DNA from 3 places in the Exiguobacterium sp. s189 genome. Region 2 is predicted to be linked to each of the others. Evidence: riboswitches for the same ligand, from Rfam matches in the RefSeq annotation. Region 2 holds a riboswitch; each other region holds the start of a gene.
What was found. A riboswitch is a leader RNA that binds a small molecule or an ion and turns the genes downstream of it on or off. The one in region 2 is predicted to bind thiamine pyrophosphate.

Region 1 (3,112 bases), on a different contig from region 2:
AAGTCGGATTGACTCAACTCGACTCGATTTATCGGGCTGAATGGCAGGCGAACGCTTATCCGCGCTCGGAAGCCGAAAGAAGGGCACTTGAAGAATAAATTCCCACATATTCAAAAACACGTCGTTGGACGTGTTTTTTTGTTGACAAAAAGATGTTCCCATTCCATTATATAAAGAGTAATCATTACGATTTAAATGGAGGATATATCATGAAACGAATTCCAATTACGGTACTCTCGGGGTATCTTGGTAGCGGCAAGACGACGCTGCTTAACCACATCTTACATAACCGGGATCACAAGAAATATGCCGTCATCGTGAACGATATGAGTGAACTGAATATCGATGAGAAGTTGATCGAGCAGGGAGGATTCTCCCGGACCGATGAAAAATTAGTCGAACTTTCGAACGGATGTATCTGTTGCACGCTTCGCGAAGATTTGTTGACAGCCGTCTATGAATTAACGAAAGATCGTGAGCTCGACGGCATCATCATCGAGTCTTCTGGTATCTCTGAGCCGATTCCTGTTGCGCAGACGTTCACGTATGCCGATGACGCGCTCGGAATCGATTTGACGAGCCGTGTCTATATCGATGCGATGGTCACGGTCGTTGATGCGTACCGCTTCTTCAAAGATTTCAATTCCGGTGAATCGCTTATGGAACGCCAACAAGCCGTCGATACAGGTGACGTACGTGAAGTCGTCGACCTTCTCGTCGACCAAGTCGAGTTTGCGGACATCATCGTATTGAACAAGGCGGACAGGGTATCTGAAGAAGAACTGCAGGAAATGAAGGGCTTACTGAAAACGCTCAATCCGAGTGCTAAGTTGTTGACGTCGACCTACTCGAATGTGGCGTTAGATGACCTGCTTGACGTCCGGTTGTTCAATTTTGACCAAGCGATGCGCGCTGCAGGTTGGATTCAAGAACTCGAGTCGGAAGAACATACGCCGGAAACGGAAGAGTATGGCATCAGCTCGTTCGTTTACCGTCGGCGTCGACCATTCCATCCTGAGCGTTTGATGAATTGGATGGAACATTACCCTGAAGAAATCGTTCGTGCCAAAGGTTTCTTGTGGATTGCGACACGAAACGACCTTGCTTGTCTGTTTTCACAAGCTGGGTATGCATCAACGCTCGAACATGCGGGGCGTTGGTTAGCGACACTTCCGGAGAGCGAACGAGAGGCTATGTTTGCAACCGAACCGGAACTGCGCGAAGACTACATCGAACCGTACGGAGACCGACAGAACGAATTGGTCCTCATCGGTCAACGAATGGACCGTGAGACGGTCGAGCGGTCACTTGACGCTTGCTTGTTGACGGATGAGGAGATGGAAGCATCGTGGGATTCGTTCCATGACCCGCTCCCTGGTACAGGTCAATTCGTCACATATTCAGATTGACCGTTTACAAAGCTTCGAAACATCGCTATACTGTGACTGCATAAGTAACCGCATATTAATGACTGCACTAGGGGTGCTTCGGCTGAGATGAGAGCATGGCTCCGATCCCTTATAACTCGATCCAGATAATACTGGCGTGAGGAAGTGCGGCACTTTCTCTATGCAAGTTTGTATAGATTTTGCTGCTGCATTCTCATGAATGCGGCTTTTTTTATGCAAACACATTTAGAGGGGGAAATAGAATGAATGAATCATGTGGTACGAGTCCGATTGTCGGGTTTCGATTCACACTAAGCCCGATGACAGACGATTTTGTCGGGACAATCAAAGGTGCACTAAAACGAACGGATCTGTCAGGTGTGTGGAGACATACGGATGATGTGTCTACGGTCATCCGTGGACAAGTCGAGCACGTGTTTGACGTCGCTCGAACGGTGTTGAGTCTTGCTTCGGAGGAAGGAAAGCACGTCTCGATGAGCGGAACGTTCTCTGTCGGTTGTCCGGGAGATTCGACGGGAGACGAGGCACTCGAGGCTCCGAGCGAACCATCAAACAGTGCATCAAGAGACCAGTATGTGTCTTCGCAGTTCGCACTCTATCCGATGGGTGCTGACAATTATATGGAGCTTATCTATGAGGAAATCGAGCAAGCAAAACAGGCTGGTGTCTATAACGAGTCGATGCATTATGCATCAGGCATCCACGGAAACTTAGATGACGTGTTCTCATACTACGAGGCGGCCTTTAAGCGGACGCGCGAAAAGAACCGACATGTTGTCATGACGGTGACGTTCAGCGTAAATAGTCCGTCACATGGAGGGCGACATGCTTAAATCGTGGAAATTGAAAGAAGTCGTCCTCGTCTCCGTATTATCTGTTGTCTTCGCGGTCGTCTATTTATTGTTCGTTCATATCGGTAACTTGTGGGCAGGGTTGATCGGTCCCATCGCCTACGAGTGGATCTTTGGCATCTGGTTTATCGTATCGATTATCTCGGCATACATCATTCGTAAACCGGGGGCAGCATTCATCTCAGAAGTGATGGCCGCAACGATTGAGATGTTGATTGGCAATGCCATTGGACCGCGCATCATCTTGGTCGGCATCGTACAAGGTTTAGGGGCAGAAGCCGTCTTTGCGATGACGGGCTATAGACGTTATGAGCTATGGGTTCTCATGCTGGCCGGATTTGGGTCGGCTGTCACGAGTTTCGTCTATACATATTTCATGAGTGGCTTCGCGATGTTAGAGCCAGGCTATGTGGCGACGATGTTCGGGCTGAGAGCCGTCAGTGGGATGGTCATCGCTGGAATCGGTGGGAAGTTGCTCAGTGACCTATTGCTGAAGACAGGATCACTTCGCGGTTATGCGATTTCACGAAGTGGGAACGTCCATGGTTGAGACAGAGTCACTTCATTTTCGATTCCCAGAGAGTTCTGAGGCGATTCTTAAGGATGTCACGGTATCGGTTCGGCAAGGTCGTACGATGTTATCTGGAGCGAGTGGGAGCGGGAAATCGACGCTTCTCGCGCTATTCAACCGTCTCTATCCGGAGAATTGTGACGGAATCCTTGATGGTAGACTCGAACTACTTGGACGATCATACGACGACTATGCACCTGGCGAGATCAATCAGCAGGTCGGAACGGTGTTTCAAGACCCGGATACGCAATTTGTCATGGAGCGGGTGGAAGAAGAACTGA
Region 2 (3,112 bases):
TCTGCCTCTGTTCGAATCTCGATTCCGGCCAATACCTCTGCCTCAGGGATATTTGGCGTCACGACCGTCGCATACTGCAACAGCTTCGTCCGAAGTGCCTCGATTGCACTAACTTGCAACAAAGAAGCGCCCCCTTTCGCCACCATGACAGGATCGACGACGACGTGTTGGAAACGATGACGTTCAAGTGCTGCGGCTACCGCTTCAATCCGCTCCGCATCTACCAACATGCCGGTCTTACATGCTGTAATCTGAAAGTCATTGGCCACTGCATCGATTTGCCGAGTGATCATTTCCGGGGAAATTGCTTCAATCCCGTGCACGCCGAGTGTATTCTGGGCTGTGATGGCGGTAAGTACACTTGTCCCGAACGCACCGAGCTCTTGAAACGTTTTTAAGTCGGCTTGAATACCAGCTCCGCCCCCTGAATCAGATCCTGCAATCGTCAAGACTTGTGGTCTCATGAGGTCGACACCTCGATTCGATTCGTCGGGATTGTATATTGCGTCAATTGATGGAGGGCATTTAAAAAGTGAATCGGAAAATCTCCTGGTCCTTCTGCCCGTTCACTCGCCAACTCCCCGCAATAGGCATATCCTGATACGGCTGTCACCGTCGCCTTGAGGGCATTCTTTTCGACCGCTAGACATGCTCCGACGACCGCACTGAGTAAGCATCCCGTACCGGTCGTATCGGTCATTCGTTTCGTCCCACCATGAACTTCTATGACGACACTTCCGTCGCTGACCATATCTTCTTTTCCGGTCACGGCCACGACACATCCATATCGTTTCGCCGCTTCGAGTGCCAATTGATTTGGTTCATACGCCCCGTCACCCGCATCCACACCTCGCGCTGTCCAATCAACGCCAATCAATGTGGCAATTTCTCCTGCATTTCCACGAATGACCGATACACGGACGTGGCGAAGGATCCGCTCGACGACATCTCGGCGGAACGATGTCGCCCCGACTCCGACCGGATCGAGCACGACCGGACACCCCGCTTCATTTGCAGCTTGTCCTGCACGAATCATCGTCGCTTCCGTCATCGTCCCAAGTGTCCCGATGTTTAACACGAGCGCATCGCTCACAAACGTCATCTCTGCCACTTCTTCAATCGCATCTGCCATGACGGGAGAGGCACCGATGGCGAGCAGTCCATTCGCCGAAAAGTTGGCGACAACCGTGTTTGTGATGTTGTGAATCAACGGTTCCTGCTTTCGAATCTCACTCCAAATTTCATGTCTCATTGGTTGACCTCCTGTGACAACGTCCAAGATTCGAGCGTCCATGCCATTTCCCAGAAGGCGACTTCGTAATAGCAACTCTTCAAGAAGAGTTTTGTGTAACGAAGCCGTTCTTCTTCTGTCGCTTGTCCAGCCAATTCATCCAACCGATCAATCTGTTCTTCCACTAACTCACGGAACCACTCCGAACCGTACGTCGCAATCCAAGCTGAATAAATCGGATGGTCGGGTCGTTTATCTTTTAAGCGTTCACCGATTTCGTAATACACCCAATAACACGGAAGGATTGACGCCAATACGTCACCGAGTGTCGGTCCTGCCTGTTGCATATGAAGCGCATACGCGTAAGCGGTCGGTGCCGGCTCGAATGTCGCCAGTTCAACATCCGTCACGTTGAGCATCGTAAAGAACTCACGATGAAGTGAGAGTTCCGCCTCGATCGTGTGTAAGGCATGTGTCAAAAAGCGACTCGATAGTTCCATTGTCGGTGCGAGCGTCGCCCCTTTGGCCTGCACTTTTGAGAATTGATTCAAGTAATACGAATCTTGCATGACGTAATGTCTAAACTTTTTCTCATCGAGTGTTCCTTCTCCGAGTGAACGGACGAACGGATGATGAAAGCTTGCTTCAAACAATCCATCCGCTTCCTGACGTAAGTGATCTGTAAATTTCATAACAACTCCCCCTTATAACAGATAAAAAGACGCCGCCTCCCATAACGGAAGCGGCGTCTCGAACAGTCATATCTAGGTGAAGCCATATGAGTCGTCTCGCCCACTTCCCTACGCTAGCGTGAACTAGATCAGGTTCGAAGGGTCTGGACCTTGTCCATCTCAGCCGCGTGACGCGACTCCCCTAGTGGCAAACATTATGAAATTCAGTCGTCTTCGACCACATTCTATCAATCTTTTCATCAATTGCAAACCTTTTCCGATTCTGTTTCTCATTTTCTGCTTCGGGAATGGGTAAGTGAATCTATTGTGCGAAAGGGAGATGTTCAGATTGAATCCGATTTTACTAATCATTGCGTTACTTTTCATCAGTTTGAACGTATTTTGGTTTTTCAAACGTCAAACATACAAGCAAACAGGATTTGACGGGAGATTGTTCGCTCAGTTGTTCGTTAGCCTATTTGGAGTCATGTTAGGATTCACATTGATTTATTATGCTTTGTCTCGTGATTCAGTCATTCTTGTGACTTCACTCGAATCCATGAATACCGTTGAACCGACTTGGGAAAACCTCCTGTATTTCAGCGGGGTCACTTTATTATCAATCGGATTTGGTGATTTGTTGCCGATTGGTTTGACCCGATTATTCGCCATCATCGAAGGCGCCATCGGCATTTTGTTACCGAGTGCCTTCTTCATCAAATCGATGTATCAAAAAGACAAGTGAACATGTCCTAGCGCCCCGTGATGAGTAAGAACATATTAAATGCGACGAGACCAAGGGGAAGCATCGCGACCAAAATGATCGGCCATTTCTTTAAACGAATGCCGACAAAGAGGACAAGACTTCCGACTAAAAGGGCAATAAATGTCGTATATGGGTTCATGAAAAAACGCTCCTTTCTCTATAAGGAGCGTTTCCCGGCTCACGGCCTCATTAATCGTTCGAATGTCGAAGTGTTGCACATGCGGCACGGACGCGTCTGGCTTCTTCTTCCCGGAAGACGAAATCACCTTGTTCCGCGACACGTTGTGCACAAAAGAAGAAGAGTGATTGCAGGCGATCATGCGTGTCTTCGATTGCGCTCAGCTCAGCCGAGGCATACGTCGCCGTGAGCATCTCCCACAATTCTTCTGGCAAGTGGTCGCGCATCCCGTCGCCCGACTTCCCGAGATTCACAGAAAAGTTCGT
Region 3 (3,112 bases), on a different contig from region 2:
ACGAGAACCATTCCTTGATGGACCGTCAATCGGGCAGACGCTTCGGTCCATTCATTCGAAATCGTCAACGCCTCCCCACTCTTGACCTCATGATGGTCGAGTGGATACTTGACACCTTCAATCGAGATCGTGGCCGTCTTCCAAGGCATGAAGGAAAGATAGTGCCCGTCTCGCTTCATAATGACCTCGCTACCTGTTCTCACGAGATAAACCGTTTGACCATCTCCGTGAAGAACCATCTCCGGATACGCTTCAAGTAAGCCGACGTTCGCAAACGTCATATCGATGCGTCCGCCTAAGCCACCGTATACATCCATCCGTGTCGCCCCGCGTTCTCTCGCGAACGCTAATGCAATCTCTAAGTCCGTCACGTCTTTCTCCGAAGGATAGCGTAGCGCCTCCTCAGGCGGTAGTCCTTTAAACGAATCAAAGTCCCCGACCACGACGTCTGGCATGATCCCTTCATCTAATAATCTTTGATATCCACCATCGACACCGATGACAAAATCGGCATCACGCGGTAAGTCCGGAATGGGTTCCGGACTCGCCGCGACGATCAATATATTCATTGACGGAGATCCCGTGTCGCCACACGCGTGAAACGTGGTGCTGTCGTGAAGAGGAGCACCAACACGATGGCTGAGATGACAAAGGATGGTGCCATATACGTAGCATTATAGCCTAGTGAATAGGCAACGACCGGACCTTCTGCATATTCAGCAAAGAAGACAATTCCCGAGATGACGTGCGCCGCGTATCGTAACATCGAACCAAGGAGCGCCCCGAGTACTAAATAAGTGGCAAGCGTCTTCGTCGCCCCGTTGCTCGCAGCTTGCTTCACACGCCCCGCGAACACTCCAGCCATTCCGACGAGACCATAAGCGACCGTATAGTCGAGCAGGAATTGTACAGGCGTGAAAATATAGGCACCGAACAAGAGTTGAAGTGTCCCAACGAGGGCACCTGTCGCGAGACCACCTTTTAATCCGTGGCGGAATGCCATCACAAAGATCGGGAGCATCGCTAAACTGATGGATCCCCCTTGTGGCAAACGGTATGGAATGAGCAAATCAAAAATGAGCCCGAGCGCTGCAAACAATGAAATTTCAATGAGCGCTTGTAATTTGAAACGTGATTTCATCTTTCTTCCTCCTTTATTTGGTTGAACGACAAAAAGCAGCATGACGTAAACGCCATGCTGCTTGGATTCGCAACGTGCATTTTCGCCACATCCCTACGTCCGTGTGAACGGAACAGGTTCAAAGGGTTAGCGTATGCCTCTCAGCCACATCATGTGACACCCCTTGCGACTCTATCTTGTTGTTCTATCGTCGATTATACACGAGATGCGCCACGAATGCTATCGATGGCTGCTTTATAATCTGGTTGATTATAGATGGCTGATCCCGCAACAAGGACATCAGCCCCTGCGTCGATGCAATATTTTGCCGTTTCCGCGTTGACACCACCATCGATTTCAATCTCGAAATCAAGCTGACGGTCTTGGCGGAGCTGACTGAGTGCTGAAATTTTCGGTACGACCGATTCGATGAAGGCTTGTCCCCCGAACCCTGGGTTGACGGTCATGAGCAATACCATGTCGACGTCCGCAAGCACGTGCTCAATCGTCGAGAGCGGTGTATGCGGGTTCAAGACGACTCCGCATTTTGCGCCAGCCGCTTTGATTTGTTGCAAGACGCGATGCAAATGGTTCGTCGCTTCCACGTGAACGGTCACGATGTCCGCACCCGCTTTCACGAAGTCTTCGACATAACGTTCCGGTTGGTCAATCATCAAATGCACATCGAGGACCATGTCTGATTTTTTACGCAAGCTTGCGAGGACCGGCAGACCAATCGAGATGTTCGGCACGAACTGTCCGTCCATGACGTCAAAATGGATATAGTCCGCTCCCGCTTCTTGGACAGCTTTCACTTCCGCCTCCAAATTGGCAAAGTCGGCCGCTAAAATAGATGGTGCAATTTTAATCATCTGTCAATACCTCCGTTTTCGATCGTTTAACTCCTCCATAAAGGTAACATAATTCTCGTACCTTGTTGAAGCGATTTCACCATTTTCAACGGCTTGTTTGATGGCACATCCCGGTTCATTCAGGTGAGCACATCCGCGGAACTTACAATCGTCATGGCGTTCCACGAAATCAGGGAAGCACCATCTGAGTTCATCTGCCTCAAGTTCTTGAGGAAACTCCAAGCTTGAAAATCCAGGTGTGTCGGCAACAAGACCGTCCGCTAATTGAATTAACGTCACGTGACGCGTCGTATGCTTTCCTCGACCGAGTGATTTAGAGATTTCCCCTGTCGCCAACTCGAGCTCTGGCGCGACAGCGTTAAGTAACGAACTTTTTCCGACACCGGTCTGACCGGCGAAGACACTCGTCTTCTCTTTGAAAAGACCGCGCACTTCATCCACTCCGTGAGCATGCTCCGTCGATGTCTCAATCACGTCATATCCGATGGCCCGGTAACGTGCAATCGCTTCTTGTATCGGCTCGACTTCATGTTCATCGAGCAAGTCCATCTTCGTCAAGACGATGATCGGATGAATTTGCTTTGACTCGATGAGGACGAGGAAACGATCGAGTAAATGATACGAAAACGCCGGTTCTTTTACTGAAAAGAGGAGGAACGCCTGATCGATATTGGCAATCGGCGGGCGAACGAGGTGGTTTTGACGCTCTTCCACCTCTAAAATATAGCCGGTCCCATCTTCTTGATCTTGAATCACCACATCATCGCCGACGACCGGTGAGATGTTGCGCTTTCGAAAGTTTCCTCTGGCCCGACAACGAATCTCTTGATTCGTCTCGGTCATCACATCGTAAAACCCGCCTTGAAGGCGAATGATTGTTCCTTTCATTATGACTACCTCCTTTAAAAAAGAGGTGACGACACCGTCACCTCTTTATTGTGCCTCTTCAGCTTGTGCATATGTGACTGAATCTGTTCGGACAATCTCACCATCGACTTCAATCGTCGCCGTCCCGACTTCGTCAGGGGCAATGACGAGCGTATACGAATACGTTGTCGTCTCTGTGATTTGATCACGAAGCACCTCAATCTCACCACGTGCGTCAACCGTACGAATCACG

Region 1: it holds a riboswitch for thiamine pyrophosphate, as region 2 does, so the genes downstream of both, KNO99_RS12040 (Ykof family thiamine-binding protein) here and tenA (thiaminase II) in region 2, are expected to answer to the same signal.
Region 3: it holds a riboswitch for thiamine pyrophosphate, as region 2 does, so the genes downstream of both, thiT (energy-coupled thiamine transporter ThiT) here and tenA (thiaminase II) in region 2, are expected to answer to the same signal.

Annotation. Positions count from the first base shown of each region.
Region 1 covers NZ_JACSKM010000010.1:6,574-9,685, forward strand. The annotation lists gene KNO99_RS12030 (hypothetical protein) at 1-98, shown strand, start outside; gene KNO99_RS12035 (GTP-binding protein) at 210-1,409, shown strand; TPP riboswitch at 1,469-1,569, shown strand; gene KNO99_RS12040 (Ykof family thiamine-binding protein) at 1,652-2,242, shown strand; gene KNO99_RS12045 (ECF transporter S component) at 2,235-2,810, shown strand; gene KNO99_RS12050 (ABC transporter ATP-binding protein) at 2,803-3,112, shown strand, end outside.
Region 2 covers NZ_JACSKM010000001.1:463,351-466,462, forward strand. The annotation lists gene thiD (bifunctional hydroxymethylpyrimidine kinase/phosphomethylpyrimidine kinase) at 1-464, opposite strand, end outside; gene thiM (hydroxyethylthiazole kinase) at 461-1,252, opposite strand; gene tenA (thiaminase II) at 1,249-1,923, opposite strand; TPP riboswitch at 2,012-2,116, opposite strand; gene KNO99_RS02350 (potassium channel family protein) at 2,243-2,647, shown strand; gene KNO99_RS02355 (hypothetical protein) at 2,655-2,807, opposite strand; gene KNO99_RS02360 (aminoglycoside 6-adenylyltransferase) at 2,858-3,112, opposite strand, start outside.
Region 3 covers NZ_JACSKM010000002.1:294,868-297,979, forward strand. The annotation lists gene KNO99_RS04315 (thiamine diphosphokinase) at 1-569, opposite strand, end outside; gene thiT (energy-coupled thiamine transporter ThiT) at 566-1,141, opposite strand; TPP riboswitch at 1,215-1,315, opposite strand; gene rpe (ribulose-phosphate 3-epimerase) at 1,336-1,992, opposite strand; gene rsgA (ribosome small subunit-dependent GTPase A) at 1,996-2,883, opposite strand; gene pknB (Stk1 family PASTA domain-containing Ser/Thr kinase) at 2,926-3,112, opposite strand, start outside.